3 regions of the Mycobacterium terrae genome follow, and region 2 is predicted to be linked to each of the others. Evidence: predicted binding sites of a transcription regulator. Region 2 holds the regulator's gene; each other region holds the start of a gene.
The links. Region 2 encodes LexA, which represses DNA repair genes until DNA is damaged. Its sites were predicted from a motif close to CGAACANNTGTTCG; they were not measured.

Region 1 (10,065 bases), 780 kb from region 2:
TTCATCCGGGAGACCAGCAGCAGGTTGTAGTCCGAGCCGACCGCCAACAGGATGATCACACTCATCGCCAGCACCATCCAGTGCAGATGCAGCCCGATGATGTGTTGCCAGACCAGCACCGAGATCCCGAATGAGGTGCCCAGTGAGAGCAGCACGGTGCCGACGATCACGGCCGAGGCCACGATCGCCCGGGTGATCAGCAGCATGATGATGAAGATCAGGCACAGCGAGGCGATGCCCGCGATCATCAGGTCCCAGGCCGACCCGTCCTTCATGTCCTTGAACATGGCCGCGGTGCCGCCGAGATAGACCCGGGAGCCCTCCAGCGGGGTGCCCTTGAGCGCCTCGTGCACGGCGTGCTTGATCGGCTCGATGTGGCTGACGCCCTCCGGGGACATCGGGTCGCCCTCGTGGCTGATGATGAACCGCACCGCATGCCCGTCGGGGGACAGGAACATCTTCATCCCGCGCTTGAAGTCGGGGTTGTCGAACGCTTCGGGCGGCAGATAGAACGAGTCGTCGTTCTTGGAGTCGTCGAACGCCTTGCCCATGGCGTTCTGGCCCTCCATCATCTTCTCCATCTGCAGCTGCAGGCCCTCCATGGTGGACTGCATCTTCAGCTGGGTGGTCCGCATGTTTTCCATGGTCTCGATCATCGGCGGCATGATCTCGAGCATCCGGGGCATCAGCCGGTCGAGGTTGTCGATGTCGGGCAGCACCAGCTCGAAATCCTCGGTCATCGCGTCGATGCCGTCCATCATGTCGAAGATGGACCGGATCGACCAGCAGATCGGGATGTCGAAACAGTGCGGCTCCCAATAGAAGTAGCTGCGCATCGGGCGCCACATGTCGTCGAAGTCGGCCATCTCGTCGCGCAGCTTCTGAATGTCGCCGAGCATGATGTGCATCTTCTGGGCCATGCTGTGGGTGGTCGCCGACATCTCGCGGGTCACCTCGAGCATCGCCTTCATGCTGTCGACGGAGACCTGCATGTCCTCACCCATTTTCAGCATGCGTTTCATGCTGTCGAGCTGGTACTTCATGTTCAGCTGCTGGGTGGTGCCCTGCATGCTCATCGCGAACGGGATCGTGGTGTGTTCGATCGGCGTGCCCAGCGGCCGGGTGATGGTCTGCACCCGTCCGACACCCGATACCTCGAATACTCGCTTGGCGATCCGGTTGATGACCAGGAAGTCGGCCGGGTTGCGCAGGTCGTGATCGGTTTCGATCATCAACAGCTCCGGGTTCATCCGGGCCTGGGAGAAGTGCCGGTCGGCGGCGGCGTAGCCGATGTTGGCCGGTACGTAGTCCGGCATGTACTCGCGGTCGTTGTAGTTGGTCTCATACCCCGGCAGGGTGAGCAGCCCGACCAGGCAGACCGCGGTGGTGGCCACCAGCACCGGCCCCGGCCAGCGCACGATCATCGCGCCCAGCCGCCGCCAGGCGCGGATCCGCATCGTCCGCTTGGGCTCGAGCATTCCGAAGCGGCTGGCCACCGCCACCACCGCGGCACCGAAGGTCAGGGCCGCCAACGTCACCACCACCATGCCGATGGCCAGTGGGACACCCAGCGACTTGAAGTAGGGCAATCGGGTGAATGACAGGCAGAAGGTCGCACCGGCAATGGTCAGCCCCGAGCCCAGGATCACGTGCGCGGTGCCGTGATACATGGTGTGGAAGGCCGACTCCTTGTCCTCGCCGAGCGACCGCGCTTCCTGATAGCGGCCGAGCAGGAAGATCGCGTAGTCCGTCGAGGCGGCGATGGCCAGCGTCACCAACAGGTTCACCGCGAACGTCGATAGGCCGATGATGTTGTAGAAGCCGAGCACGGCCACCACGCCGCGGGCCGCGGCCAGCTCGAACACCACCATGCCCAGCACCAGCAGCACGGTGCCGATCGACCGGTAGAAATTCAGCAGCATCACGATGATCACCACGAACGTCAGCGAGGTGATGACCTTCAGGCTCTTGTCGCCGGCGATGTGCTGGTCGGCGTTGAGGGCGGCCCCGCCGGTGACGTAGGCGTGTACGCCGGGCGGTGCCGGGGTGTCGGCGATGATCTTCTGGACGGACTTGACCGAGTCGTTGGCCAGGGTCTCGCCCATGTTGCCGGCCAGGTACACCTGCACGTAGGCGGCCTTGCCGTCCGGGCTCTGCGACCCCGCCGCGGTCAGCGGGTCACTCCAGAAGTCCTGGATGTGCTCGACGTGCTCGGTGTCGGCCTCCATCTTGGTGACCAGCTCGTCGTAGTAGGCGTGCGCGTCGTCGCCGAGCGGCTCGTCGCCTTCGAGCACCACCATCGCCGAGCTGTCCGACTTGAACTCGTCGAAGACCTTGCCGATGCGCATCATCGCGATCATCGAGGGGGCGTCTTTGGGGGCCATCGACACCGCGCGCATCGCCCCGACCTCGTCGAGTTGCGGCACGATCACGTTCACCAACACGGTGATCGCCAACCAGGCCAGGATGAGCGGTACCGCCAGCCGGCGGATCCATGTCGCTATGGCGCCGCGGTGGGGCGGCTGCGCCGCCGGCAGCGTGTCGGTGGGGGCGTCGTCGCTGAGGTGTTTGCTCATCCTGATTTCACAATGCAGAAGGTCTGGGCGCTCACGGGGCTGCTGGAGATTCGTTCGTCTTTGAGCTCGCCGTCGATGGTGACCCGACAGCCGATGGTGCTGCCGTCACCCTGCGCGACGATGTTGGGGCTCACCGCCGGATTGGTGGTCGACAGCGTCAGTGACCACGGCAGGGCGGCGCCGTCGACCCGCTGCGGAAGAGCTTCCAGGTCGAGATAGTTGATGTCGGCGTAGGTCCCGTCCGGACTGAAGATGTCATAGACCACGACTTTGGGGTGAAACGGCTTGGTGTCCTCGAACGGGGCCGCGCTGTTGCCGCTGTCATCACCGCCGAAATAGCCGCGAATGCGATTCACGACGAACCCCCCGACCATGAGAACCAACACGATGAGCAGCGGTAACCACGCGCGCCTGACAACGCCGAACATCAAGAATTGCCTTTCGGGTGGTGCCGGAATCTGACACAGATTAGTGCATCAAAGTTCTTTTCAACACTCAAGGGGGCGCGAATCGCACACACGTTCGATATCGTGGTGGGGGTGAGCTGGGGCAGTGGGCCGCCGAGCTGGGCGGAAATGGAGCGAGTGCTCAATGGTAAGCCTCGTCACACCGATCAGCCGGCCGGTGTGTCGGCCGATCGCGGGTCGGCGCCGCGGCCGGAGCGGCCCCGGCCGGCTGGCCCGACGGGGTCTTTCACGCCTTATGCCGAGTTGCACGCGCACTCCGCCTACAGCTTCCTGGACGGGGCCAGCACGCCGCAGGAGCTGGTCGCCGAGGCCGCCCGGCTGGGCCTGCGGGCGATCGCGCTGACCGACCACAACGGTTTGTACGGGGTGGTGCGGTTCGCCGAAGCGGCCGCCGAGCTGGCCGCCGCGGGACACCAGATAGCCACCGTCTTCGGCGCCGAGCTGTCGCTGGGTTCTTCTCCCTGTGCCGGGACTTTCAAGGCCCGCACCGACGACCCGGACCCGCCCGGCCCGCACCTGCTGGTGCTGGCCCGCGGCCCGGAGGGCTACCGGCGGTTGTCACGGCAGATCGCCGCCGCACACCTGGCCGGCGAAAAGGACAGGCCGCGTTTCGATCTGGACACGCTGACCGAGGCGGCCGGCGGGCACTGGCACATCCTGACCGGATGCCGCAAGGGGCATGTCCGCCAGGCGCTGGCCACCGGCGGCCCGGACGCGGCCGCGGCGGCGCTGGCCGATCTGGTGGACCGGTTCGGGGCCGCGCGGGTCAGTGTCGAGCTGACCCGGCACGGCGATCCCTGCGACGACGAGCGCAACGCAGCCCTGGCGGCGCTGGCGCCCCGATTCGGGGTTTCGGTGGTGGCCACCACCGCAGCACATTTCGCCGGGCCGGGCCGGGGCCGGCTGGCGATGGCGATGGGGGCGATCCGGGCCCGGCAGTCCCTGGATGCCGCCGCCGGCCGGCTGGCTCCGCTCGGCGGTGCGCACCTGCGCTCCGGCGCGGAGATGGCCCGGTTGTTCGCGACGCACCCGTCGGCGGTGCCGGCGGCGGCCGAACTCGGTGAACAGTGCGCGTTTTCGCTGTCGCTGATCGCCCCGCAGCTGCCGCCGTTTCACGTCCCGGACGGACACACCGAGGGCAGCTGGCTGCGGCAGCTGACGCTGGCCGGCGCCGCCGAACGCTATGGCCCGCCCGGGGGAGCGCCGCGCGCCTATGCTCAGATCGATCGTGAGCTGGAAGTCATTGCCCAGCTGGGGTTTCCGGGTTACTTCCTGGTGGTGCACGACATCACCCGGTTCTGTCGGGAAAGCGACATCCTGTGCCAGGGCCGGGGATCGGCGGCCAACTCCGCGGTCTGCTACGCCCTCGGTGTCACCGCGGTGGATCCGGTGGCCAACGGGCTGCTGTTCGAGCGGTTCCTGTCCCCGGCCCGAGACGGGCCGCCCGACATCGACATCGACATCGAGTCGGATCGCCGCGAAGAGGTGATCCAGTACGTCTACGGCAAATACGGCCGCGACCACGCCGCCCAGGTCGCCAATGTCATCACCTACCGGGGTCGCAGCGCTGTGCGGGACATGGCCCGCGCGCTGGGCTACTCGCCGGGCCAGCAGGACGCCTGGAGCAAGCAGCTGGGCCGGTGGGGTGCATTGAATCATGCCGACGACGCTGATATCGAAGGCATCCCCGGGCAGGTGATCGACTTGGCCACCCAGATCGCCGACCTGCCAAGGCATCTGGGTATCCACTCCGGCGGCATGGTGATCTGTGACCGCCCGATCGCCGATGTGTGCCCGGTGGAATGGGCGCGGATGCCCGGCCGCAGTGTGCTGCAGTGGGACAAAGACGACTGTGCGGCAATCGGTCTGGTGAAATTCGATCTGCTGGGGCTGGGCATGCTCTCCGCGCTGCACTACGCGATCGACCTGGTGGCCGAGCATAAGGGTATCGAGGTGGACCTGGCCGCAATCGATCTGTCCGAGCCGGCGGTGTATGAGATGCTGGCCCGCGCCGACTCGGTCGGGGTGTTCCAGGTGGAGTCGCGCGCGCAGATGGCCACTCTGCCGCGGCTGCGCCCACGGGTGTTCTACGACCTGGTGGTGGAAGTGGCGCTGATCCGCCCTGGGCCGATCCAGGGCGGGTCGGTGCATCCCTACATTCGCCGTCGCAACGGCATCGACCCGGTGACCTACGAGCATCCGAGCATGGAGCGGGCACTGCGAAAAACCCTGGGAATTCCGTTGTTCCAGGAGCAGTTGATGACGCTGGCGGTGGACTGCGCCGGATTCACCGCGGCCGAAGCCGACCAGCTGCGGCGCGCGATGGGCTCCAAGCGGTCCCCGGAGCGGATGCGCCGGCTGCGGAGTAGGTTCTACGACGGCATGGCCGAGTGTCACGGCATCACCGGCGCGGTGGCCGACCGGATCTACGAAAAGCTGGAAGCCTTCGCCAACTACGGGTTTCCGGAGAGTCACGCGATGAGCTTCGCGTCGCTGGTGTTCTACTCGGCCTGGTTCAAGCTGCACCACCCGGCGGCGTTCTGCGCCGCGCTGCTGCGGGCTCAGCCGATGGGCTTCTATTCGCCGCAGTCGCTGGTCGCCGACGCCCGCCGGCACGGGGTCGTGGTGCACCGCCCCGACGTCAACGCCAGCCTGGCGCACGCCACGCTGGCCGAAGCCGGTACGCAGGTCCGGCTCGGGTTGGGTGCGGTCCGTGGCATCGGTACCGACCTCGCCGAGCGGCTGGTGGCCGACCGCGAGGCTCATGGGCCGTTCGCTTCGATGTTGGATTTGACTGCGCGGGTTCAGCTTTCTGCCCCGCAGGCCGAGGCGTTGGCGACCGCCGGCGCGTTCGGCTGCTTCGGCATGGCGCGTCGCGAGGCATTGTGGGCGGCTGGGGCGGCGGCGGGTCAGCGGCCGGACCGGTTGCCCGGGGTGGGGGTGTCCGGATTTGATGGGCAGACTCCGGCACTGCCCGGGATGAGCCAGATCGAACTGTCCGCCGCCGACGTGTGGGCCACCGGGGTGTCTCCGGACAGCTTCCCGACCCAGTTCCTGCGCGCCGACCTCGACGCGGTCGGGGTCGTTCCGGCCGGGCAACTCACCGCCGTCCCCGACGGCACCCGGGTGCTGGTGGCCGGCGCCGTGACGCACCGGCAGCGGCCGGCGACCGCCCGCGGGGTGACGTTCGTCAATCTCGAGGACGAGACCGGGATGGTCAACGTGCTGTGCACGCCGGGGGTGTGGACGCGGCATCGCCGATTGGCGCAGACCGCGACGGCGCTGTTGATCCGCGGGCGGGTGCAGAACGCCAGCGGGGCAGTCACTGTGCTGGCCGAGCGGCTGGGCGCCCTCGAGTTGGTGGTGGGGTCGCGGTCCCGGGACTTCCGCTGACACCCGAGGGCGGCCCGTCGCGACAAATGGCATCGATTACCCTCAGCTCAGGATCCCGCACGCTGAGCTTCACACGCAATCGGAGCAGTGGATGCCGGGATGCCACACCTGGGGGAGACAGATGCTGACAGCGAATAGGGCGCCGCTGCGCCGCATGCAACCGGAAACACCGTCCATGGCGGTCGGGACCTTGGAACGGCAGTACATCGATCTGGACTGCGGGCGCGTCTCCTACCTGCGCCACGGCAGTGGACCAAAGCTGTTGCTGGTTCACGGGATTCCCACCTCCTCCCGGTTGTGGGAACCGCTGTTGGGCACGCTGGGCGAGCACTACGACTGCATCGTGCCGGACCTGCTCGGCCTGGGGCGATCCGCGCCCAACGCCGACGCCGACCTGTCCAGCCCCGGCCAGGCGACGATGCTGTCGCAACTGCTGGACGGCCTGGGTATCGACGAAACCTACGCGGTCTTTCACGATCAGGGCGGCTCACACGGCCAGCAGTTCCTGAAGCGCCATGGCGCGCGCGTCAAGGCCGTCGTCTTCACCGACGTTGTCTGCTACGACAATTGGCTGGTCCCGATGATCAGTGTCACGGTCTGGCTGGCTCGGCACCGGCTCATCCCGCTGCTCTCCGGAATACGGCTCCTGCAGTTCATCTTGAAGCGGCACAGTCTGCCGCAGACCATCGTGCGCGGCCGTTTTCCCGCCGCGCTGGCCCAGGACTGGTTCGCGGCCTTGGACCGGGGCGGCCAACTGCGGCGCGACTGGATCCGCTATGTGATCGCGCAATCGCCGCACTGGACGCTCGATGCGGTCCCGGCATTGCAGTCCTGGACCAAACCGGCGCGGGTGATCTGGGCCGCGGAGGATTGCTTCTTGCCGCCCTCCTGGGGAGTACGGCTGGCCCACGATATTCCCGGCTCGCCCGACGACGTCAAGCTGCTGCCGTTTGCAAGCCACTTCTGGCAGGCCGAGATTCCGCAGACCGGTGCGCGGGCCATCCTCGAGTTTTTCAACGGACTGGACGACCACCCGTCCGCGCCTCGGGCTTAGGCGATGCCGTAGTACGCGGCAGGCATTGCGGACATTCACAGTAAAGCTTCGATAGTCTCGCCACATGTCACTCAACTTGTCCGCAGACGAAGTCCTGACCACCACCCGATCGGTTCGCAAGCGACTCGACTTCGACAAGCCCGTTCCGCGTGAGGTGCTCATGGAGTGCCTCGAGATCGCCCTGCAGGCGCCCACCGGCTCCAACGCCCAGGGTTGGCAATGGATGTTCGTCACCGACCCGGTCAAGAAGCAGGCCATCGCCGACATCTACCGCGCCAACGCCATGCCGTATCTGAACCAGATGAAGCCCGACTATGGCGAGGGTGACGTGCGCGGCGAGCGAATGGAGTTCGTCAGCGGCTCGGCCAAGTACCTGGCCGAGCACCTGCAGGACGCGCCGGTGATGCTGATCCCGTGTCTGGAAGGCCGGCCGGAGAAGGCGCCGCTGGGCATCAGCGCGTCGTTCTGGGCATCGCTGTTCCCGGCCGCGTGGAGCTACTGCCTGGCGTTGCGCAACCGCGGGCTGGGGTCGTGCTGGACGACGCTGCACCTGCTCGAGGACGGTGAGAAGCAGACCGCCGAGGTGCTCGGCATTCCTTACGAGCAGTACAGCCAGGGTGGGTTGTTCCCGATCGCCTACACCAAGGGCACCGACTTCAAGCCGGCCAAGCGGCTGCCGGCCGAGCAGGTCGCGCACTTCGACAGTTGGTGATCCCGCACTGATCGCGGACTATTACACCCCGCCGGCGAACCCGTGCTGGCGCCAGGCCTCGTAGGCCGCGACCGCGGCGGCATTGGACAGGTTCAGCGAGCGCCGGCCGGGCAGCATCGGGATGCGCACCTGCCCGGTGATGTGGGGATCGGCCAGGGTCGCCGCATCCAGGCCGTCGGGCTCGGGACCGAACATCAGCACGTCGCCGGCTTGATATCGCACGTCGGCGAACGAGGTTTCGGTGTGGGAGGTGAAGGCGAACACCCGGGCCGGCATCAGCGCCGCCCAGGCGGCCGACAACGACGGGTGCACGGTGACCGCCGCCAGGTCGTGATAGTCCAGCCCGGCGCGGCGCAGTTTGGGTTCGGACAGGTCGAAGCCCAGCGGCTCCACCAGATGCAGCTCGGCGCCGGTGGCCGCCACCATCCGGATCGCGTTGCCGGTATTGGGCGGGATGCGCGGCGAATAGAACATCACCCGGAACACGCAGCTGAGGTTACGGCGTGGTGCAGGTGCCCCGGCCCGGGGCTGCCGAGACACGAAACCATCTCGGGAGCTGTGCCTTTTCGGTAAAGGCTATGGTGATGGCACGCGCAGACTGCCATACTCGTCGAATTGCCGACGTAGGACGGCCCAGATCAAGGCGGGTCTCACACCGCTGACGGTTCAGCGGGTGCGACGCGCCGGAAGCTCCGATGAATGAAGGCGCAAACGGTGAATTTCAGCCGAGCGGTCGGTGAGCCGGCCGGCGAGCGGTGACGCTCTTCGACCACCCGGAAGGGGTGGACCCGGCACTCGGCGACCGTGCGGCCCAACCGGACGCGGCGGTGATGAAACGCCCGTCGCGGTGGTCGGTGGGCAACTGGCCGGTGCGGTGGAAGGTGCTGGCGATCGCCCTGCTGCCGATGGTGCTGGCCGGGGTTTTCGGCGGGCTGCGGGTCTCCGGTGCGCTCTCTGAGGCCAACCGGCTCCAGCTGGTCGCCGACCGCGCCGAGATGATCCCGGCGATCACCAATTACATGTCGGCGCTGGGCGACGCGCTGGTGGCCGCCTCCTCCGACGGCGACGCCGAGGGCGCCAGGAAGAACTTCGAGAACCGCAAGTACGAGTTGCAGTCGCGGCTGTCGCACACCGACGTCGCGACCGATGTGCGGTCCGGGGTGAGCACCCTGATCGAGCGCGGCCAGGGCCTGCTGGATCTGGTGTCGACCACCGGCGTGGGCCTGCGCGATGAGGTGACCGGCTACGCGCCGATCCTGCTCACCGCCGAGGACGCCATCACCGGGTCGGTGCGTCTGGACAGTGAACGGATCCGGTCGCAGACCGAGGGCCTGAGCCGCGCCGTCGGCGCCCGCGGTCAGATGATGATGCAGGAACTGCTGGTCAACCGGGGCGGTGAGCTTCCCGACCCGGAACTGCGCAGCTCGATGATGACCTTGGCCGGCACCGAGCCCTCGACGCTGTTCGGGATGAGCGAGGTACTCGGCGTCGACTCCCCGGACGCCAAGACCCTGCAGCAGCAGCTGGTGACCCGGATGGCGATCCTGTCCGACCCCGAACAGGTGCTGCCCAACAACCCGGTGCTGCGGGAGTCCATCCGCACCACCGACCAGATCGCCGCGCGGCTGATCGCCGAGAACACCGGGGCGGTGACCAAGGCGGTGGAGGACCGCGCCGCCGACCGGCGCGCCGCCGCCATCCGCGACATCGCGCTGGTGCTGGCCGCGATCATCGCCACGCTGCTGGCGGTGTGGTTGGTGGCACGCTCGCTGGTCCGGCCGCTGCGCACCCTGCGGGACAGCGCGTTGCAGGTCGCGCACGGCGACCTCGAGCACGAGATCGCCCGGGTGCGCGCCGGCGACG
Region 2 (10,065 bases):
CGGGACGCCGTTCCTGTTGTTGGCGGGTATGGAGCCGGATCTCAAGTGGGAGCGGTTCATCACCGCGGTTCGACTGTTGGCCGAGCGGCTCGGGGTCCGGCGGACCATCGGGTTGGGCACGATCCCGATGGCGGTCCCGCACACCCGGCCGGTGACGCTGACCGCGCACTCCAACAACCGCGAGTTGATCACCGATTTCACGCCGTGGATCGCCGAGGTCCAGGTTCCCGGCAGCGCCTCCAATCTGTTGGAGTACCGGATGGCGCAGCACGGCCACGAGGTGGTCGGGTTCACCGCGCATGTGCCGCACTACGTGTCACAGACCGACTATCCGGAGGCTGCCGAGGCGCTGCTGCGGCAGGCGGCCCAGAGCGGCTCCCTACAGTTGCCGCTGGCCGAACTCGGTCAGGCCGCGGCCGACATCCGGGCCAAGATCGACGAACAGGTCGAGGCGAGCGCCGAGGTGGCCCAGGTGGTGGCGGCGCTGGAACGCCAGTACGACGCCTTCGTCGCCGCCCAGGAGAACCGCTCGTTGCTGGCGCGCGACGAGGATCTGCCCAGCGCCGACGAACTCGGTGCTGAGTTCGAACGGTTCCTGGCCCAGGAGGCGAAGAAGGACCGGGACGACGACGGCACGGTGTGACGGGCGGGACTACCCCGCTCGCCGCAGCGCGGCGGTGAGATGGTTCTGCGCCGCCTGCCCGACCGCACCCATGTCCAGCGTGTAGGACAACTCGTCGCCGTCGAGGCGGTAGTGGCGGCGCAGTGCTGTCACCTTTTTGGCCGTAGGTGCCAGGCCGATCGTCGGCGCGGACATCTCGAGTTCGATACCGCCGGCGGTCACCTGGTAGCTGCCCACCTCGATCTCGGTGATACCGCTCGGATGGGCCAGCACCCACTCGATCCGGCCGAGTTGCGGCACCCGCAGGTACCCGGACTCGGCGTGCAGCGGCAGCCCGTCGGCGGCCGACTTGGTCTTCTGGCCGTACACCAGAAACGGTTTGCCGACGTGGGAGAACACCACCTCTTCGAGGTATTCGAACGACGCGATCGTGGGATACACCCCGGAGCCCCGGCCGGACCAGGTGCCCAACAGCGGTGCCAGCTCCACAAGATTCGGATGCAGGTCGGGTGCCATGGGGCCAGCGTAGTGCGCAGCACGGCGCCGCGACCCTCAACCGGTGCTGGGCACCTCGCGGTGCTCGCGCAGCGCCTCGATCTCCCGCTCGAAGTCGGCCGCCGACGAGAATGAGCGATACACCGAGGCGAATCGCAGGTAGGCCACTTCGTCGAGTTCGCGCAGCGGCCCGAGAATCGCCAAACCCACCTCGTGGCTGGGGATCTCCGGTGAGCCCGCCGCCCGCACCGCGTCTTCCACCTGCTGGGCCAGCAGGTTGAGCGCATCATCGTCGACATCGCGGCCCTGACAGGCCCGGCGCACCCCGCTGATAACCTTCTCCCGGCTGAACGGCTCGGTGACGCCGCTGCGTTTCACCACAGCCAGCACCGCGGTCTCCACGGTGGAGAAGCGGCGGCCGCATTCCGGGCAGGAGCGACGGCGCCGAATGGCCTGTCCTTCATCGGTTTCGCGGGAGTCCACCACCCGGGAGTCTGGATGGCGACAAAACGGGCAATGCATGGCCGCTCCTTCGCCGTGCGGCGAGCCGGACACCTGCAATCGCCGAGGCAACCCGGACCGCTGGGACAACTGAGAGCGTACCTGCGCCGGAGCCGGGCGGCGCGCCGTAGTAGTCGCAGGCCGCGGCCGACCGGACATCGACGGTCAGCCGATCGGCGCGATCAGCGGCTGACCGGCGTCCAGGGCCACCGATTCCAGGCTGTTGAGTTCGCGGATCCGGTCGACGACCTGGGCGGTCGGGGCGTCGGGCGCGACCCGGGCCGCCAGGTGCTGCAGGTTCTCGCCGCTCTGCACCCGCACCACGCCGAGCTGCTCGGGCACCGCGGGGGCGCCGCCGCCGGCCCTCGCCGCACCGAACTGGGCGACCAGACCGAGCCAGACCGTGATCCCCGCGGCGATCAGCGCCAGCACGACCGTGGTCGCCGGAGTGATGGGCTTGACGGGCTGCGGCCGGTGCGCGGTGCGCGACATCAGCACTGCGCTGCCCCGATGCCGAAGCGGCGCGCCGCCCGGACGGGTCCGCACCAGCCGCGCCGGGCGGGTGTGCACCGCGCACGCGCGCCCCGACGTACCGGGACCGCGACGTGTCCGGGAGCGGTCGGCCCCGGCCTGGTCGAACGTCGGCGCGATCGTGTCGATGAGCATCATGTGCGGTTCTCCCTCACTCGGCGTCGGCGACCCTGTTCGCTCGACTGTTCGAATACTAATCGATTGTATGTTCGATGTCCGAACATGTGATCGATTCGTTGTCGAAAACATTAGCGACCCCCACCGACAAGGCGGTGACACTTCGAACGCCCGCGCGACACACCTCGAACACATGTTTGATTAATGGCAGGATTGGGGCTACATTCGCCTCTATGAGCGACAGCAGCAAGACCGCCCCGGCACCGGCATCGGATTCCCCGCTGACCGCACGGCAGCGCACCATCCTGGACGTCATCCGCGCCTCGGTGAACGAGCGCGGGTATCCGCCGAGCATCCGGGAGATCGGCGACGCCGTGGGGCTGACCTCGACTTCCTCGGTCGCCCACCAGTTGCGCACACTGGAGCGCAAGGGCTATCTGCGTCGTGACCCCAACCGGCCCCGCGCCGTCGACGTCCGCGGCCCGGAGGATGCGACCGTGGCCTCGCACGCGGCCCCGCGGACCGAGTTCGCCGGATCCGATGCGCTGCCCGAACCCACCTTCGTCCCGGTGCTGGGTCGGATTGCGGCCGGTGGGCCGATCCTGGCCGAGGAAGCGGTCGAGGATATCTTCCCGCTCCCCCGCGAACTGGTGGGCGAAGGCGAGCTGTTCCTGCTCAAGGTCGTAGGTGAGTCGATGGTCGACGCCGCGATCTGCGATGGCGACTGGGTGGTGGTGCGCCAGCAGAACGTCGCCGACAACGGCGACATCGTCGCCGCGATGATCGATGGTGAGGCCACCGTCAAGACCTTCAAACGGGCCGGGGGCCAGGTCTGGCTGATGCCGCACAACCCCGTTTTCGACCCCATTCCCGGTAACGACGCGGTCGTGCTGGGCAAGGTCGTGACCGTCATCCGCAAGATCTGACGGACGGCTCGGGCGCTACCCGGTGCCGCCGATACCGATGAGGGAGAAGAACTCCTGCCGCGAGCGCGCATCGGTTCGCAGCGTGCCCAGCAGGGTCGAGGTCACGGTGGTCGACCCGGTGGCGTGAACACCGCGCAATGTCATGCAGGTGTGCTCGGCGCGGATCACCACCCCGACGGCACGCGGCTGCAGGTGATCGGTGAGCCAATCCGCCACCTGCTTGGTGAGGCGTTCCTGCACCTGCGGCCGGCTGGCGAAGTAGTCGACGACCCGGGCCAGCTTCGACAGGCCCAGGATGCGATCGCCGGGCAGGTAACCGACACAGGCGGTTCCGGTGAACGGCAACAGATGGTGCTCGCAGACCGTCCGGAGCGGGATGTCGCGGACCAGCACCAGCTCATCGTAGCCCTCGTCGTTGGGAAAAGTGGTGGCCTCGAACGGCTTCGGGGTGAACATCTCTGCATAGGCGCGCGCCACCCGGCGCGGCGTGTTCTGAAGTCCCTCGTCGGCGGTGGAGATGCCCAGCGCATGCAGAAATGCCGCGGCGGCCTGCTCGGCGGCGTCCAGGTTCGGGACCGGCCGATCGACCACCCGCAGGTCCGCGTAGGCGGCTACCGACATCTCAATCTCCCCCATCGACTTCTCGGTGTTGCGTTCAGATTGGCGGCATCCGGCCCTATTTGTCAATATGTTTTGGTGTTACATTGAGGCGATGAGCACCCCGCCGCGCGACGGCCGGAATCCGTTGACCGGGTTGAGCTCTTTGGACGATCCGGTACGGCAACGGCTCTACCAGTACATCGCCTCGTGCGACGATCCGGTGGCCCGCGAGGACGCCGCGAGCGCCGCGGGCATCAGCCGTACCCTGGCGGCCTACCACCTCGACAAACTGGCCGAGGCAGGGATCTTGTCGGTGAGTTACGCCCGGCCCGCCGGGCGCTCTGGGCCCGGCGCCGGGCGCCCCGCCAAACGGTACGCGCGCACCCGGGACGAACTTTCGGTGAGCGTGCCACCACGCAACTATCGTCTGCTGGCCGACCTGCTGGTCAGCGCCATGGTCGCCGATGACGCCGGCACCGTGCGCTCGGCGATCTCGGCGGCAGCCCGCCGGGCCGGCCGGGAGATCCCGGTCCGGCACGGCCTCGTGAGCACGCTCGAGGAATTCGGCTACGAGCCGGCGGTCAACGCGGCCGGGGACATCGAGCTGCGCAACTGCCCGTTTGAGCGGCTGGCCCGCCAATACACCGAGGCGGTGTGCGGGCTCAACCTGAACCTGATCCAGGGCATGTTGGAGGGCACCGGCGAATCCCCGCAACGGGCCGCCCTGACCCCGTGCGAGCGGCGCTGCTGCGTCACCGTTCGGGCACGTCGACACGGAGGGCGGCATCGATGAGTCTGCTGGAATCGCTTGGACTGAGCACGCCGGTCATTCAAGCCGGGATGGGCGGCGGCGTGGCCGGGGCCGAATTGGCCGGTGCGGTCTCGGCGGCCGGCGGGCTGGGCACCGTCGGGCTGAGCGATCCACAGCGCTTCGCCGCGGACCTGCGTCGCGCCGTGACGCTGGCCGGCGGCCGGCCGGTAGCCGCCAATCTGCTGGTGCCGTTCGTCCGCCGCGCCCACATCGACGCCTGCATCGCGGCCGGTGCCGCCCTGGTGGTCTTCCATGACGGCGCTCCCACACGCTGGATCGGGGCGCTGCGGGCCGCGCGAATCCCGGTGCTGTGCACCGCCGGTGACGCCGAGCAGACCCGCCGGGCGCTGGCTGCCGGCGCCGACGGACTGGTGGCGCAGGGCGTCGAGGCCGGCGGCCACCTGGTGGCCGACCGGCCGCTGAAGGTGACGCTGCCGGAGGTGCTCGAGGCCGCGGGCGGAGCACCGGTGCTGGCCGCCGGCGGGGTCGCCGCCGCCCACGACGTCCGGGCACTGCTGGCCGCGGGAGCCGAGGGGGCGGTTGCCGGGACCCGCTTTCTGCTCACCGAGGAGTCGGGCGCGCACCCCGCCTACAAGCGCAAGGTGCTGGAGGCGCAGCGGACCGTCCGCACCATGTTGTTCGGGATGGGCTGGCCGCTGGCACACCGGGTGATCCCGAACGCACTCACCGAACGCTGGTGTGCCCGTAACGAACTCGGTCCGCCGCCGGTGCGCGCACTGAACCGGATCACGGCGCCGCTGGGTCGGCTGCTGCCGGTGGGCGCCCAGGGCACGCTACTGGCCATGCAGCGGCCCGCGATACCCCTCTACACCCCGGCGCTGCCCCTGGCCGGAATGGATCCGGCCACCGTGGAGCGGGCCGCGCTCTACGCCGGCGAGACCATCCACCGCATCAACGACATCGTCCCGGCCGCCGAGGCCCTGGCGCGGTTGGCTCCGTGACGAGGGAGGTCAGAATGTCCGAATTTCCACCATGCCCGCCCTTCGATGAAGACTCCGCACGACGCAAGGTTCAAGCCGCCGAGGACGCCTGGAACACCCGGGATCCCGATCGGGTGGCACTGGCCTACACCGACGACTCGGTCTGGCGTAACCGCGATGAGTACATCACCGGGCGCACCGAGATCGTGGAGTTCCTGCGACGCAAATGGGCACGTGAACGCGACTACGCACTGCGCAAGGAGCTGTGGTGCTATCAGGGCAATCGGATCGCGGTGCGCTACCAGTACGAAAGCCGCGACGCCGAAGGCCAGTGGTGGCGCAGCTACGGCAACGAGCTGTGGGAGTACGCCGACGACGGCCGGATGAGCCGGCGCGAGTCCAGCATCGACGACGTCGCCATCACCGAAGATCAGCGACGGATCTTCGGGCCGCGCCCGGACAGCGAACGAAACACGCTGCCGCTGTGGTGATCAGCCGGCCTTGGTGAATCCGTTGAGCCGGGCCGCATCCTCGGTGGCGAACCAGATCTCGGCGAGCGTGTCGTCGTAGAGGGCGTTCTGCGGCGTGTAGTACAGCCCTGAGCCGATGTTCGCCTTGATCGGGTAGCCGTCCGGCTGCTGGTAGGGGTCGTCCAGCGGCAGGTGCATCACCGGGTGGATCGACTCCTCGGCGCCGAAGCCGCGCTGGCCGGCGCCGACCGTGCGCGACTGCGTCCCGGCACCGAAAGCGCGTGATTCCGCGCCGGAAGCCCCGTGGCCCACCGCGTGTCGACCGGTACCCAGATCCTCCTCGGTCACCACCCGGGTCGGCGCGGTGTCCGCGTCGTCCTCGTCGTCGGGTTCGGGTTCGTCCTGCAGGCGGTCGTCGGGCTCGCCGTAGTGCAGCCAGGGCGCGTCCGGAAGCGACTGGCCCGGCGACTCCGCCTCGGGCCCCGCGCCGAACGCCGAGCCGCCGTAACGACTCGGCAGTCGGACCGTGCCCTCATGGTCGAGCTGGTCGTGGTGGGCCCACTGCTCGTCATCGTCGTCGTAGTCGTCACCAACCGTGTCGGGCATGGGGACCGGCGCGTGCCCGGCCACCGGGGCCGGCCGGCGCCGCTGCCACCACATCGCCGCGCCCGCCAGCGCTCCCAGCACCGCGAGCACCGCGACCGGGATGAGCACCCACAACCAGTTCCAGTGCGTCTCCTTCTCGACTCCGGTCGAGGTGACCGAGCTGCCGTTCGGCAGATTCATCCCAGGAATCTGTAGGCCCGACAACGCCTGCGCCAGATTCGCCGGTTCGGTGCTGAAGGTGTTGGTGGCCTGGTTCCAGGAGACCGTTCCGCCGGTGAACTTCTGCGAGACCACGTCCCCGTCGACAGTCTGGTCACCCACCGGGGCGCCCAACTCTCCGGACGCGCCGTCGAGCTTGTCCCAGGCGGCCTTCATCGCGCTGCGCACCACGAAGGTGCCATTGTCCGGGCTGGAGAAGATCACCGGGTCGTCATCGGCGGCAAAGGAATTGAACTTGCTCCCGGCAATGGAACCATCGGCCGTACTGGTGATCGGGAAACCCAGATCGCTGCCGGCCGGACCGCCGAGCGACTCGTACTTGGCCAGCACGTCGCCTTCGATCGCATTGGCGCCGGTGGCCGGCGAGAAGTAGACCTTGCCGCCGGCGAAATCCTGGCCCACCCCGTCGCTGCCGACCACGTACTCGTCGCCCTGTTTGGCCCCGAGGGAACCCGAGGGGCCACCGGCCCCGCGCCAGGCCTGGTCGATGGCCGCCGTCGGGTCGAGCTGGACCTGCAGATCGGCCAGCTGGGCCGCCAGCTCCGGCGGCACCGTGGTGAACGTCCTGGTCGCACCGTCGAAGGACAAGGCGCCGGCGCTGAACTTCTGGGTCACCACCGCGCCGTCGTAGTTCTCGTCCTCGACCGGCACCCCGAGCGGGCCGGTGGAGCTGCCCAATCTGTCCCAGCCGGCGTTGATCGGGCCGCGCACCACGTGGGCGCCGTGCTCAGGTGTCCAGAAGATCACCGGGTTGTCGGGGCCGGAGAAGATCGCGACCCGGCTACCCGGGACCAGCCCCGGCACCTCGTCGATGTTGGGGAATCCGAGGTCGCTGGTCGCCGGCCCGCCCATCGACTCGTACTTGTCGAGGATGGCGCCGAAGAGCGCCCTGGCGCCGGTTTCCGGGGTGAAATACATCGTCCCACCGGTGAAGTCCTGGGCGAAACCGGGGCCGGCCGGATGCACGTCGCCCTTGGGTGGGCCCAGCGGTGAACCATCGCCACCGGCTGCCTGCCATGCCGCGGTGATGGCGTCATGGGCGTCGCTGTCCGGCGTCGCCGCCGCGGTCTGTACCGACAAAAGCACGGTGACCGTCGCCGCGAGGCAGAGCGCCATGCGCACCGCCGTCTTGCCGAACCAATCTTTCCGACTAGCCACCAGCCCTCCCAGGCACCGCTATCGACGCAAATGATTCCGGCATAAACTTTCCCGCAATCGACCCGTAATGCGAAGCGAAGTCATCGAAATTGCGGAAACAGATACCCAGCCGATGCCGAATCGATGCCCAACCCAGGAGCCGTCACCGCGCGCCGGATGTCGCTGAATGCGCAGCTCAGCACTCCGATGTCGAGGATCAAACGCCCAGACCGCGTCCGATGATCTCCTTCATGATCTCGGTGGTGCCGCCGTAGATCGTCTGCACCCGGGCATCCAGGTAGGCCCGGGCGATGGGGTATTCGCGCATGTAGCCGTAGCCGCCGTGCAGCTGCAGGCAGCGGTCGATCAGGTGGACCTGCTTCTCGGTGCTGTACCACTTGGCCATCGCGGCCTGCTCCGCCGTCAGCTGCTTGTCCAGGTGCAGCCGGATGAACTCGTCGACCATCATCCGCACCACGGTGGCCTCGGTGGCCAGCTCGGCAAGCAGGAACCGGCTGTTCTGGAAGCTGCCGATCGGCTTACCGAACGCCTTGCGCTCCTTGGTGTAGGTGAGCGTCTGCTCGAGCGTGGATTCCATCGCCGCGGCGGCCATGATCGCGATCGAGATCCGTTCCTGCGGCAGGTTCTGCATGAGGTAGATGAAGCCCATACCCTCCTGGCCGAGCAGGTTCTCCACCGGTACGTGCACGTCGGTGAAGGACAGCTCGGCGGTGTCCTGGGCGTCCAGCCCGACCTTGTCCAGGTGGCGTCCGCGTTCGAAGCCCTCCATGCCGCGTTCCACCACCAGCAGGCTGAACCCCTGCGCGCCCTTCTCGGGGTCGGTCTGGGCGACCACGATCACCAGGTCGGAGTGGATGCCGTTGGTGATGAACGTCTTGGACCCGTTCAGGACGTAGTGGTCGCCCTGTTTGACCGCCCGCGTCTTGATGCCCTGCAGGTCGCTGCCTGTTCCGGGCTCGGTCATCGCGATCGCGGTGATCAGTTCCCCGGTGCAGAACTTGGGCAGCCAGCGCTGCTTCTGCTCCTCGTTGCACAGTTCCAGCAGGTAGGGCGCGCAGACGTCGTTGTGCAGGCTGAAGCCGATGCCGCTGTAGCGGCCGGCCGTGGTCTCCTCGGTGAGGATCGTGTTGTAACGGAAGTCCGGGTTGCCGCCGCCGCCGTACTCCTCGGGCACAGCCATGCCCAAAAAGCCCTGCTTACCGGCTTCGAGCCAGACGCCACGATCGACAATCTTGGCCTTCTCCCACTCCTCGTGGTGCGGCGCGACGTGGCGCTCCAGAAACGCCCGGTAGGACTCCCGGAACAACTCGTGCTCAGGCTCGAACAGGGTTCGCTGGTATTTGATTGCGGCGCTCATCGCCTGACCTCCGGATCGACGGAATCTTTCCGACGACAATAGACCAACCGGATGGTTGGGAGGTTCGGCGGTCCGGCTTGTCCCGCCTGAGACGATGCGAACTACCGCGCGTCCGCCCCGGTACGGCGTGGTCCGCCCCGCCGCGCCGGACGCTGGGACGCTCCCGGCGCCGCACCACGACGCCGCCGGCCGCCGCCGCTGCGCGGTCCCCTGCCCTGCGCATTCGGCGACGCGGGGCGCGCCGGTGGGTCCGCCTTGGGGGCCGGCATCTGCAACGGTGCGATGTCACCGACCAAGGCCTGCACCGGCACGGAGTCGACGCTGACCTGCTGGGGGGCGACGGTGATCCCGGCCCGGCGCAGCAAGACCTGGGTGTCCTTGCGCTGTTCGGGCAACACGACGGTGACCACGTCGCCGGCGCTGCCGGCGCGCGCCGTACGGCCCGAGCGGTGCAGGTAGGCCTTGTGTTCGGCCGGCGGGTCGACGTGGACCACCAGCTGCACCTCGTCGACGTGCACGCCGCGCGCAGCGATGTCGGTGGCCACCAGCACCCGAGCCGCTCCGGCGCTGAACGCGGCCAGGTTACGGTCACGCGCGGGCTGAGACAGGTTGCCGTGCAGGTCGACCGAGGGGATCCCGGCTTCGGTCAGTTGTTTGGCGAGCTTGCGGGCCTGATGTTTGGTGCGCATGAACAGAATTCGGCGGCCGGTG
Region 3 (10,065 bases), 2.1 Mb from region 2:
CGTGCGTGCAGCACGATGCGCTGATCTCCTGAGGCGAGGCGTTTGCTGCGGCCCAACCACAAGGCTCGGCCTTTCCCGTCGAAGATGCTCAGGTAGTGGTAGGCGTGGGAAGCCATGCGCAGCAGATCACTCATGGGCAGCAGGCCGCCACCGGCGGTGTGTGCCTTGCCGGTGACCGGGGATTCGGTCGGCGGCGTATGACCGGTGGCGGCCTGCAGCTCGGCCAGGGTGGTCGAGACGATCACGGTCACCGGCAGGCCGTTGAGTTGGCCCAGATCCCCACAGGCCAGGGTGGCGCGTAAGGCGGCGAGCAGAGCATCGTGTTGGCGTTGATCGCGGGTGCGGTGATCGTGCTGGATCTGGTCCTGGCTGGGGGTGCCGGCCACACAGGGTTGGTCGTCGGCGGAGTTGCACATCCCCGGGGCGGCCAGTTTGGCCAGTACCGGCTCGAGGGTCGCCCGCAATTCCGGGCTGATCTTGCCGGACAGGGTGCTCAATCCATCGGCTCGTTGCGGCCCCAGCCGCAGCCCGCGGTGGGCGTGGCGTTGGCGGTCGTCGGGCTCGTCGCCATCTTGATCCAGAACGGCGATCAGATGCGCCGCCAACCGCCCGAAGGTCTCCGGGGCGAACAGCGTCGCCAGCTCTGCCAGATCACGTTCGGCGCGCTCTCGATCTGCAGCAGCCACCCGGGTCGGGATCTTGTCCATCGCCTTGCGGGCGATCGCCATCTGCTCGGGGCCGACCCGCCCGGCTGCCTGCGCGGCAGCCAGAGCGGGCAGCACCGGTTCGAGGGGTTGACCGATCATGGCGGTGCGCGGTCCCAGGTCAGCGGCCTCGGCGATCCGCCGGCGGGCTTCTGCCGCGCTGATCCGCAACCGCTCACCGAGGGCCTTGGCCAGCGAGCACCCCGCCAACACCGCGCCATGGCCCTCGGCCACGAAGCGGGCCACGATCTGATGATCGATCGCCGGCGCCTGCCACGCCAACGCCTCCCGGCGGGCCAGCACCTCCACCAGTTCCTCGGGGCTCAACGCATCGAACGAACACTGCGCCAACTGCGCATTAATCGCTTCCTGCGCATCCAGACACCCCAGAATGGTGTCCCGATCGGCGAGCGCATCCCTACCCATATATCGAACACTAGTTCGATACACCGACAGAAAATCCCCGGGTCCGACCCGCCCAGATTAAGGAGCCGGTGAGAATTCGGGTCCGCCTCAGTCCGAGTTCAACATCGGCGTGCGGTCGCTCGAAGGTCCCTCCGATAGTGTCGATCCACAGGCCGTCACCGGAAGGAAGACACCATGGTTGTCACCGTTGTCGAAGCGGGACCCCGGCAGGTCAGCCGGTCGGTGGAGGTTGCGGCTCCGGCGGCCGAACTGTTCGCGATGGCGGCCGACCCGCGCCGCCATCGGGAACTGGACGGGTCGGGTACGGTCCGGGATACCGTCAAGGCACCGGCCGAAATCACTGTCGGGTCAAAGTTTTCGACGAACATGAAGATGTTCGGGTTGCCCTACCGCATCACCAGCACCGTGACCGCGTTCAAGCCGGACGAGTTGGTCGAGTGGCGCCACCCGGAAGGCCATCGCTGGCGATGGGAGTTCGAGCCGATCGCACCGAGCCTGACCAGAGTCACCGAGACATTCGACTACCGCAACGGTGGTGCGCTCAAATTGAAGTTCTACGAGCTGACCCGGTCCGCCAAGACCAATGCCGCGGGTATCGAGGCGACACTGAGGAGGCTGTGCGAGCGCTACCCGGTGACGTAGCGCGCGATTTTCAGCCAACCTGCGACAGCAGCGCCTCGGTGGGCGGCCGGCGCTGGACCCACGGCCGCACCGACTCGATCTGTGCCGCAAGCGAAATCAGGGTCGCCTCGTCGTTGGCCCGTGCCACCAGGTGCACCGCCTCGGGTACGCCGTCGGCGGCGATCCCGGTCGGGACCGACATCGCCGGCTGGCCGCTGTAGCACTGCGGGAAGGTGAACGGGATGAACTTCAGCATTCGCAGCATGGCGCGGGTCGGGCCGAAACCCTCGAAGTAGCCCACCCGCACCGGCGGGATCGCCAGCACCGGGGTCATCAGCACGTCGAAGTCGGCGATCGGACGCTGCGAGCGGGCGGTGATCCGGGGCTCGGCGGCCACCGCCTGCCGGGCCAGCCAGTCCGGGACCAGGCGGCTGGTTCGTGCCTCGGCCTGCATACGTCGTTCCAGCAGTTCGGTCTCCGGCAGCCGGGCGATCTCGTCGGCGAACCCGTTCATGAACAGCGCGAGCACCGCGGCGATACCCACCACCGGATAGACCGGGTCACGCTCGACGACCTCGTGGCCCAGCGAACGCAACAAGTCCGCGGTCTCGCACACCGGGCGACGCACCTCGTCGCTGACCGGCACCGGAACCACCGGCTTGAACGACACCGCGACCCGCAGCCGCCGCGTCGGCGCCAGCAGCGCGTCCATCAGCGGCGGCGCCGGTGGCGGCGAGGGGATCTCGTCGTCGGGTTCGGGGCCGGTCATCGCGTCGTGCAGCAGCGCGGCGTCGACGACGCTGCGGGCCAGCGGCCCGATGTGGTTCAGTCCGTGGAACCGGTAGGCCCGTTCGGGCGACTCCTTGGTGCTGATCCGTCCGCGTTGGCCCTTCAGGCCGACCAGCCCGCAGCAGGCGGCCGGGATGCGGACCGAGCCGCCGCTGTCGCTGCCAGTGGCGCCGGGCACCATCCCGGAGGCCACGGCGGCGGCCGAGCCGCCGCTGGATCCACCCGGGGTCCGGTAGAGATCCCACGGGTTGCGGGTCACCCCCCAGGTGGCCGATTCGCAGACCGGGTAGGCGCCGAACTCCGAGAGGTGAGTCTTGCCGATGATCACCGCGCCGGCGGCGCGCAGCCGGCGCACCGCGGCGCTGTCGGTGCTGGCCGGGCCGACGTCGATTCCGGTGCCGCACATCGACGAAACACCCGCCACATCGGTGTCGTCCTTGACCGCGATCGGCACGCCGGCCAGCGGCAGCACCTCTCCGGCGGCAAGCCGCCGCTCGACCTGCGCGGCCTCGGCCATCGCCGTGTCGCCGAGCACGGTGCGAAATGCGTTCAGCACCGGGTCAAGTCGGGCGATCCGATCCAGGTACAGCGTCACCAGTTCGCGCGGGGACACCTCGCGCTCCCGCACCAACTGCGCTAACCGCGCGACGCCGGCAAAGGCCAACCCATCATCGTGCGCGCCCGGCATGCTTGCGTCCTTTCCCCGCGGACCACAATACCCAGTCTGCGCTGCGTAAACGTGTGTCGATGGTGGCGACACACTGTGAACTGCGAACGTCAGCCCGCGGGCTTGATGTTGTGGTTGAGGGTGAACCGGTTGTCCGGGTCCAGACGTGCCTTGAGATCGGCGAGGCGCTGATAGCCGGCGTCGCCGAATGTCGCCCGGATGCGGTCCTGCCCTTCATCTCCGACGAAATTCAGGTAGGCGCCGGCCGGGCCGAGCGGCCGCAGGATCTCGAAGGCCTGACCGGCCCACGCCGTGCAACGCGCGGTGTCGGCCGGGTCGGTCCAGGTCGTCATCAGATGGATGATGTACGGGTGCTCCCGGGTGGCCACGGCCGTGGCCTCCGGCGGCACCCGGCTGGCGTACCCGCCGAGCCGAATCAGGTGCAGCCGGGTCTGTGCCGAGGGCCGGGATCGGCCGAGCAGGGCGATGCGGCGGATCGCCTCGTCGGTGAGTTCGGTGACGAACAGTGACTTCCAGTAGTTCAGCCAGCCGAACGGCGCCGTCTGGTCGATGGCCTGCTGCCAGGTCGGGTACTCCAGCTTGTGCTGCAGGGCCAGCACGGGTTTGGTCGCTGCGCCGCGGACGTTGAGCAGCGCATGGGTGTCGTCGACCCCGGTGGAGTCGGTTCGCGTCGAGCAGCCCAGGATGTTGACCAGCGACTGACCGGACTTGAGGTCGCTGGAGAAGTCCAGGATGGACGCCAGGTGATCCGGGGCGTTGTCCATCTGGGCCCGGAAGTGCTTGCACGCCGCCTCGGCGTCGGTGTCGGCGTAGGACTGCACGCCGGCCACCACCCCGTCGACCGGATGCAACCGCAGCACGAATTGCGAGACGATGCCGAAGTTGCCGCCCCCGCCGCGCAGCCCCCACAGCACGTCGGCGTTCTCGGTCTCGCTGACCGTCAGCACCTCGCCGGATGCCAGTACCAGCTCCGCGCCGATGAGGTTGTCGCAGGTCATACCGTAGGCGCGGGAGAGCCACCCGATGCCGCCACCGAGCGAGAAGCCGCCGACACCCGTCGTCGACACCACCCCGCCGGGGCAGGCCAGGCCGTACCTGCTGGTGGCCGGGTCGACATCGCCCCAGGTGGCGCCGGCGTCGACGTAGGCGATCCGCGCCTGCGCGTCGACGCGTACCCCGCGCATCTGCGTCAGGTCGATGACGACGCCGCCGTCGGTGGTCGAGTGACCGGCGACGCTGTGTCCGCCGCCGCGCACCGCGATCTCGGCACCGGCGTCCACGGCATAGCGCACCGCGGCGACGATGTCCTCGCGCGTGCGGCACTGCAGCACCGCCCGCGGCCGTTTGTCGATCATGCCGTTGAAGACCTGACGCACCGCCTCGTAGCGGGCATCGTCGGGGTAGATGGCGTCACCGGTGAAACCCGGCACGGTGGAGGCGGTCGCGGTCATTGCATCCTTCACTCGTCGCGAAGCTCGGTCGCCGGGGTGGAGCGGGTGGACTTCCACGCGGGAATGATGGCCGCGAAGACCGCGGCGACGGTGGCCAGCACCGCATACATCAGCGCGTCGGACCAGGGGAACACCAGCGGGGTGATCAAGCCGACGTTGACGACGGCCGCTCGCCGAACCGCTTCGGAGATGGCGATCGACAGCACCGCGCCGAACAGCCCACCGGCGGCACCGGCGACGACGGCCTCCACCGTGGTGATGCTGAAGACCCGGAACCGGGTGGCGCCCAGCGCCTGGATCAGCGCCACCTCGCGCTTACGGCGGATGCCGACCAGCAACAGCGTCGACAGCACCGACACGAACGCGATGGCGAGCAGGCCGTACTTGAGGGTGTTCAGCGGCGTGAGGTACCGGCCGATCGAGGTCGCGATCTCCGAGGCGTAGCCGGCGGTGTCCACTGCGCTCACCGGCTGGTCGAACTTGACGGACCCGATGTTGTCGATGACCTGCTCGGTGGTGAACCCCGACGCCGGGGTGGCGAAGATCAGGCCGGCGGGCTGCGGACCGTAGATCTGCTCGGCGATCGAGTACGGCATGTAGATCCGGCGGCCGCCGTATTCGGGCGTGGCGACAATCGTGCCGATACTCATGGCCTGCGCATCGAGTCCACTTCCAAATACCAGAGTGTCACCGATGTGGAGATTTTTCTCTCGGGCAAGCACGCTGCCGATGACGAGTTGATTGGCTTTCTGGCTCGCCTCCGGCGATTGCCCGGCGAGTAATCCGAACGGGAATGTCGGTCGGTCCTGCGCCTGAATATGCGCCAGCGACCCGTCTTTGAGGCTGATCTCGATTTCAGCCATGCGCTCGATTTTTTCCACGCCGGCCACCGAGTTGAGTTTGTTGACCGTCTGCGGGGCGAATCGGGCGTCAATGGGCCCGTAATCGGCGAAGCGTGTCGTGGTGATGGCAATGCGCCCGTCGGACTGCGATTCGGCGACCCGGGTCGCGCCGATGTGAATCGCCACCAGGAAGCCGGAAAGCAGGATCGCGACCACCACGGGCACCGCGATGGCGCCCGAGATCGCCGCGGTGCGCGAGCGGTCCGAGCGCAGCGCGTTGAGGGCGATGGTCAGCGTCGCCCCGCGTGACTTGCTCGGCGTCGTCCGCAGGCTGGTGATGGCCTGGGCACTGAGGTACGCGGTGGCCAGCAGCAGCCCGATGATCGCGACCACGGCGCCGGCGTCGGCGATGGCGGCCTGCCAGGACACCAGCGCGCCGGACACCGTGGCCAATCGGGCCGCGATCACCCCGGACAACCCGATCGCCAGCAGCAGCAGCGCCTTGAACCAGATCTTGCGCTGGGTGGTCTGTTCCTGGGCCGCCCGTCCGGACAGCTCGGCCGCGATCGGGGTGTTGGACGCCGAGAGGGCGGGGCCGACGGCGGCCAGAACCGCCAACACGATGCCGGCCAGGACACCGACCACCAGGATCACCGGTCTGAGCACCACCGGGACGGTGACGCCGACGAAGCGTTCGGTCAGCTCGCTCGCGCTGGCCACGATCGGTTCGGAGATGATGATGCCGGTCAGCACGCCCATCGCCGATCCCGCCGCGCCCAGCAGGGCGGCCTCGCTGAGGAACCCGGTCATGATCGAGGCCGGTGATGCCCCCAGCGCGGAGGCGATCGCGATCTCGCGACGGCGTTCCTCGACCGAGAGGCGGGTGATCTGGGTGATCAGGATGACCCCGACCCCGATCGAGATCAGCGCGAAGATGCCCAGCAGGGGCAACAGCACGTCGTTGACGTTGTAGCCGCGCGCCGGTTCACTGCGGGGCTGCACGCTGTAGGTCGGGCCGAGCGTGGTCTTCAGCCGCTGCTGAACCTCGGTGGCGTCGGCGTTCTTGGCCAGGGTCACGTACACCATGTCCACCCGATCGCCGCGGGCGAACTGCACTTTGGCCATGCTCAGCGGGAGCACCACCACCAGGCCGTTGTTGACGTTGTCGAGGTCGGCTACCCGCTGGAACTTGTCCATCGACAGCTGCCCGACGTCGGTGACCAGGGTCGCCGAGGGGTCCAGGGAGTCGCCCAGGGAACTCGAGATCGCCGGCGGGGGTTCCTGCTGCCCGGTCTGGCAGACCTTGGGGTCGACGATCCACTGCGCCGAGCAGTCCACCCCGAGGCCCAGCCCGAAGCTCTCCTTGCCACTGTCGCCACCGTCGCGGATCATCGTCACGCCGCGGATGACCGGCACCACGGCCGCCACTCCGGGCACCGAGCGGGCGTCGTCGACCACCGCCGGGCTGATCCCGCCCCGGGTTGCCGCACCGACCACGCGCAACGGAGCCGGTCCGGCGATCTGGTAGCCGACATCGTCGACGGCCTTGGAGACGCTGGTGACCTCGATCATGACGGCCACGACGACCGCGACGCCGCCGCCGAGCGAGAAAGCTGCCAGTGCGGCCCGGAAGGCGTGTTTACGAACGGCCCGGAAATTGATAATCCGCAGGAGGCCGAAAGTCGCGGCTAATGTTCCGCGAGCCATGTCACATTGTTGGGCGCGTGGACTATTCCACTGTCGGTTTCGATTTCACCGTCGAGTAGGGAAACAAGCCGAGGAGCGTCGTCGGCTATTTTCCGATCGTGCGTCACCAGAACAATTGTCTGCCCCGCCGCATTAAGGTTATACAGGGCGTCGATAACCCGGTGGCCATTAAGCGTGTCCAGATTGCCGGTCGGTTCATCGGCGAGAATGACATCGGGTTTCATGAAAAGTGCTCGCGCAACGGCCACGCGTTGTTGTTCGCCGCCGGACAATTCAGAGGGCACCCGTTTGGATTTGGCGGCCAGTCCGACCTGGTCCAGCAGGCTCATCGCATGGGCGTGCTGGGAGCGCCCGGATTTCCCGGCCAGCAGGCCCGGGAGCATGACGTTCTCCACGACCGACAGACCCGCCAGAAGGTTGAATGCCTGGAAGACATAGCCGAGGGTCTGACATCGGACGGCGGCCAACTGCCGGCGGGAGAGCTGCGAAACGCTTTGGCCGTTGATGAGGACATCGCCGCTGGTCGGCATGTCCAGCAGACCGAGGATGCTCAGCAGCGTCGACTTGCCGGACCCCGACGGCCCGACCAGGGCGACGAATTCCCCGCGGGTTATCTGGATATCGATGTTCCGCAATACCGGCGTCGCCGTATCGCCGGCACCGAACTGTTTGTTGAGTTTGCGCGCTTCCAGGACCACGGGAGGTCTAAGAACGACCGGCGGCGTCTGTCCGTTATGGTCGAGCTCCACGGTGTGCATGTCGGTCCTGATCATGAATCTCCAGCGGGCTGTCTAAACGCCGATTATGCCCGTTTAGGGCGATTTCCTCAGTTCGTTGCGCACTCCGATGATGCCGCGCTACCGGGGAGCCTGCTGCCGATCATACCGACCTGAGTCCCTTGCCAAAAATCATTGGTCGGTGACCCCGCACACCATTGACGGCCCTGGTGGGTGGGCCTACCGGGGCGAGATGGTTGCACGCCGGCAGCTGAGTTTCGCCGGAAGTAAGTCCTGACCTGCAGTGAATCGTTCATGGAAGCCGGTCGTCGAAATCGACGTCACTCCGCTCGGATCGGCCGGCGGCGGCGGTGGCCGGGTGCACGGCCACCAGGCCGAGTTCGTTGCGCCGCTGGCAGATCGCCGCCAGCTCGGCGTAGGCCTTTTCGCCCAGCAATTCGGTGAGCTCCGGTCCCAGGCTCTGCCACACCTGCCTGGCGCCGACGTGGGCCGCCGGATCGCCGGTGCAGTACCAATGCAGATCCGCACCTCCAGGGCCCCAGCCCCGCCGGTCGAACTCGGTGATCGTGGTCTTGAGGATCTCGGTCTCATCGGGGCGGGTCACCCACTCCTGGCTGCGCCGGATCGGCAGTTGCCAGCACACGTCGGGCTTCATGGTCAGCGGCTCCACCCCCAGCCGGACCGCCTTGATGTGCAGCGCGCAGCCCGCGCCGCCGGCGAACCCGGGCCGGTTCAGAAAGATGCAGGCGCCCTTGACAGTCCGGGTGCGCAGTTGCTCCTCGCCGTCGTTCTCGTCGTACTCGAGGTAGCCCTTCTTGCCCAGACCCTTGTCCCGCAGCTGCCAGTCGGCGTCGGTCAGCTGCGCGACGGCGTCGTCGAGCTTGGCGCGGTCGTCTTCGTCACACAGGAACGCGCCGTGCGAACAGCACCCGTCGTCGGGCCGGCCGGCCACGATGCCCCGGCAGGCCGCCGTGCCGAACACACACGTCCAACGGGACAACAGCCAGGTCAGGTCGGCGGCGATCAGGTGCTCGGGGTTGTCCGGGTCGTAGAACTCCACCCATTCGCGGGGGAAGTCCGGGCCGACTTCACGCCGGGGGGATGCTGGTTGCGCGGGGGTCACAAAACTCCACGCTAGACCAGAAAATCACGTTGTCTCACGTTGCCGGTGCCACGCCCCATTAAGTTGGGTGCGTGCGATTAGGCGTGCTCGACGTCGGCAGCAACACCGTCCATCTGCTGGTGGTCGATGCCCACCGGGGCGGTCACCCGACCCCGATGAGCTCGACCAAAGCCACGTTACGGCTGGCGGAGGCCACCGACAGCTCCGGCAAGATCACCCGGCGCGGCGCCGACAAGCTGGTGTCCACGATCGGCGAGTTCGCCACGATCGCAGCAAGTTCGGGCTGCGCGGAGCTGATGGCGTTCGCCACCTCGGCGGTGCGGGACGCGTCGAACTCCGAGGACGTGCTGGCGCGGGTGCGCACCGAGACCGGCGTCGAGCTGCAGGTGCTGGAGGGCGAGGACGAGTCCCGCCTGACGTTCCTGGCGGTGCGCCGCTGGTTCGGCTGGAGCGCCGGGCGGATCATCAACCTCGACATCGGCGGCGGCTCGCTGGAACTGTCCAGCGGTCTCGACGAGGAGCCTCAGGTGGCCCTCTCGCTGCCGCTGGGTGCCGGCCGGCTCACCCGGGAATGGCTGCCCGAAGACCCGCCCGGGCGGCGCCGGGTGTCGATGCTGCGGGACTGGCTGGACACCGAGTTGGCCGGCGCGGCCGCGACCGTTCTCGACGCCGGGCCGCCGGACCTGGCGGTCGCCAGCTCCAAGACGTTTCGTTCGCTGGCCCGGCTCACCGGGGCGGCGCCGTCGGCCGCCGGGCCGCGGGTGCGGCGCACGTTGACCGCCGCCGGCCTTAGGCAGCTCATATCATTCATCTCTAGGATGACCACGGCCGATCGTGCCGAATTGGAAGGGGTGAGCGCCGAGCGGGCCCCGCAGATCGTGGCGGGCGCCCTGGTGGCGGAAGCGAGCATGCGAGCGCTGTCGATCGAAACGGTTCAGATTTGCCCGTGGGCACTGCGGGAGGGCTTGATCCTGCGG

Region 1: G6N23_RS04275 (error-prone DNA polymerase) is a predicted target of LexA. The motif match lies at 3,088-3,101, and genes of this name have one in related genera.
Region 3: G6N23_RS17765 (HNH endonuclease signature motif containing protein) is a predicted target of LexA. The motif match lies at 1,135-1,148, and genes of this name have one in related genera.

What each region holds. Positions count from the first base shown of each region.
Region 1 is NZ_AP022564.1:876,791-886,855, forward strand. Features, by position in the region: gene G6N23_RS04265 (MMPL/RND family transporter) at 1-2,576, opposite strand, end outside; gene G6N23_RS04270 (MmpS family transport accessory protein) at 2,573-3,004, opposite strand; gene G6N23_RS04275 (error-prone DNA polymerase) at 3,116-6,436, shown strand; gene G6N23_RS04280 (alpha/beta fold hydrolase) at 6,612-7,490, shown strand; gene G6N23_RS04285 (nitroreductase family protein) at 7,555-8,202, shown strand; gene G6N23_RS04290 (tRNA (cytidine(34)-2'-O)-methyltransferase) at 8,224-8,688, opposite strand; gene G6N23_RS04295 (ATP-binding protein) at 8,958-10,065, shown strand, end outside.
Region 2 is NZ_AP022564.1:1,661,639-1,671,703, reverse strand. Features, by position in the region: gene G6N23_RS08160 (proteasome assembly chaperone family protein) at 1-643, shown strand, start outside; gene G6N23_RS08155 (peroxynitrite isomerase) at 653-1,138, opposite strand; gene nrdR (transcriptional regulator NrdR) at 1,175-1,639, opposite strand; gene G6N23_RS08145 (LysM peptidoglycan-binding domain-containing protein) at 1,784-2,287, opposite strand; gene lexA (transcriptional repressor LexA) at 2,500-3,192, shown strand; gene folE (GTP cyclohydrolase I FolE) at 3,208-3,813, opposite strand; gene G6N23_RS08130 (helix-turn-helix transcriptional regulator) at 3,905-4,585, shown strand; gene G6N23_RS08125 (NAD(P)H-dependent flavin oxidoreductase) at 4,582-5,565, shown strand; gene G6N23_RS08120 (nuclear transport factor 2 family protein) at 5,580-6,035, shown strand; gene G6N23_RS08115 (LGFP repeat-containing protein) at 6,036-7,955, opposite strand; gene G6N23_RS08110 (acyl-CoA dehydrogenase family protein) at 8,194-9,354, opposite strand; gene G6N23_RS08105 (DEAD/DEAH box helicase) at 9,456-10,065, opposite strand, start outside.
Region 3 is NZ_AP022564.1:3,735,399-3,745,463, reverse strand. Features, by position in the region: gene G6N23_RS17765 (HNH endonuclease signature motif containing protein) at 1-1,130, opposite strand, end outside; gene G6N23_RS17760 (SRPBCC family protein) at 1,305-1,772, shown strand; gene G6N23_RS17755 (amidase family protein) at 1,783-3,228, opposite strand; gene G6N23_RS17750 (FAD-binding oxidoreductase) at 3,318-4,679, opposite strand; gene G6N23_RS17745 (FtsX-like permease family protein) at 4,688-7,093, opposite strand; gene G6N23_RS17740 (ABC transporter ATP-binding protein) at 7,210-8,001, opposite strand; gene G6N23_RS17735 (DUF3109 family protein) at 8,258-9,088, opposite strand; gene G6N23_RS17730 (Ppx/GppA family phosphatase) at 9,160-10,065, shown strand, end outside.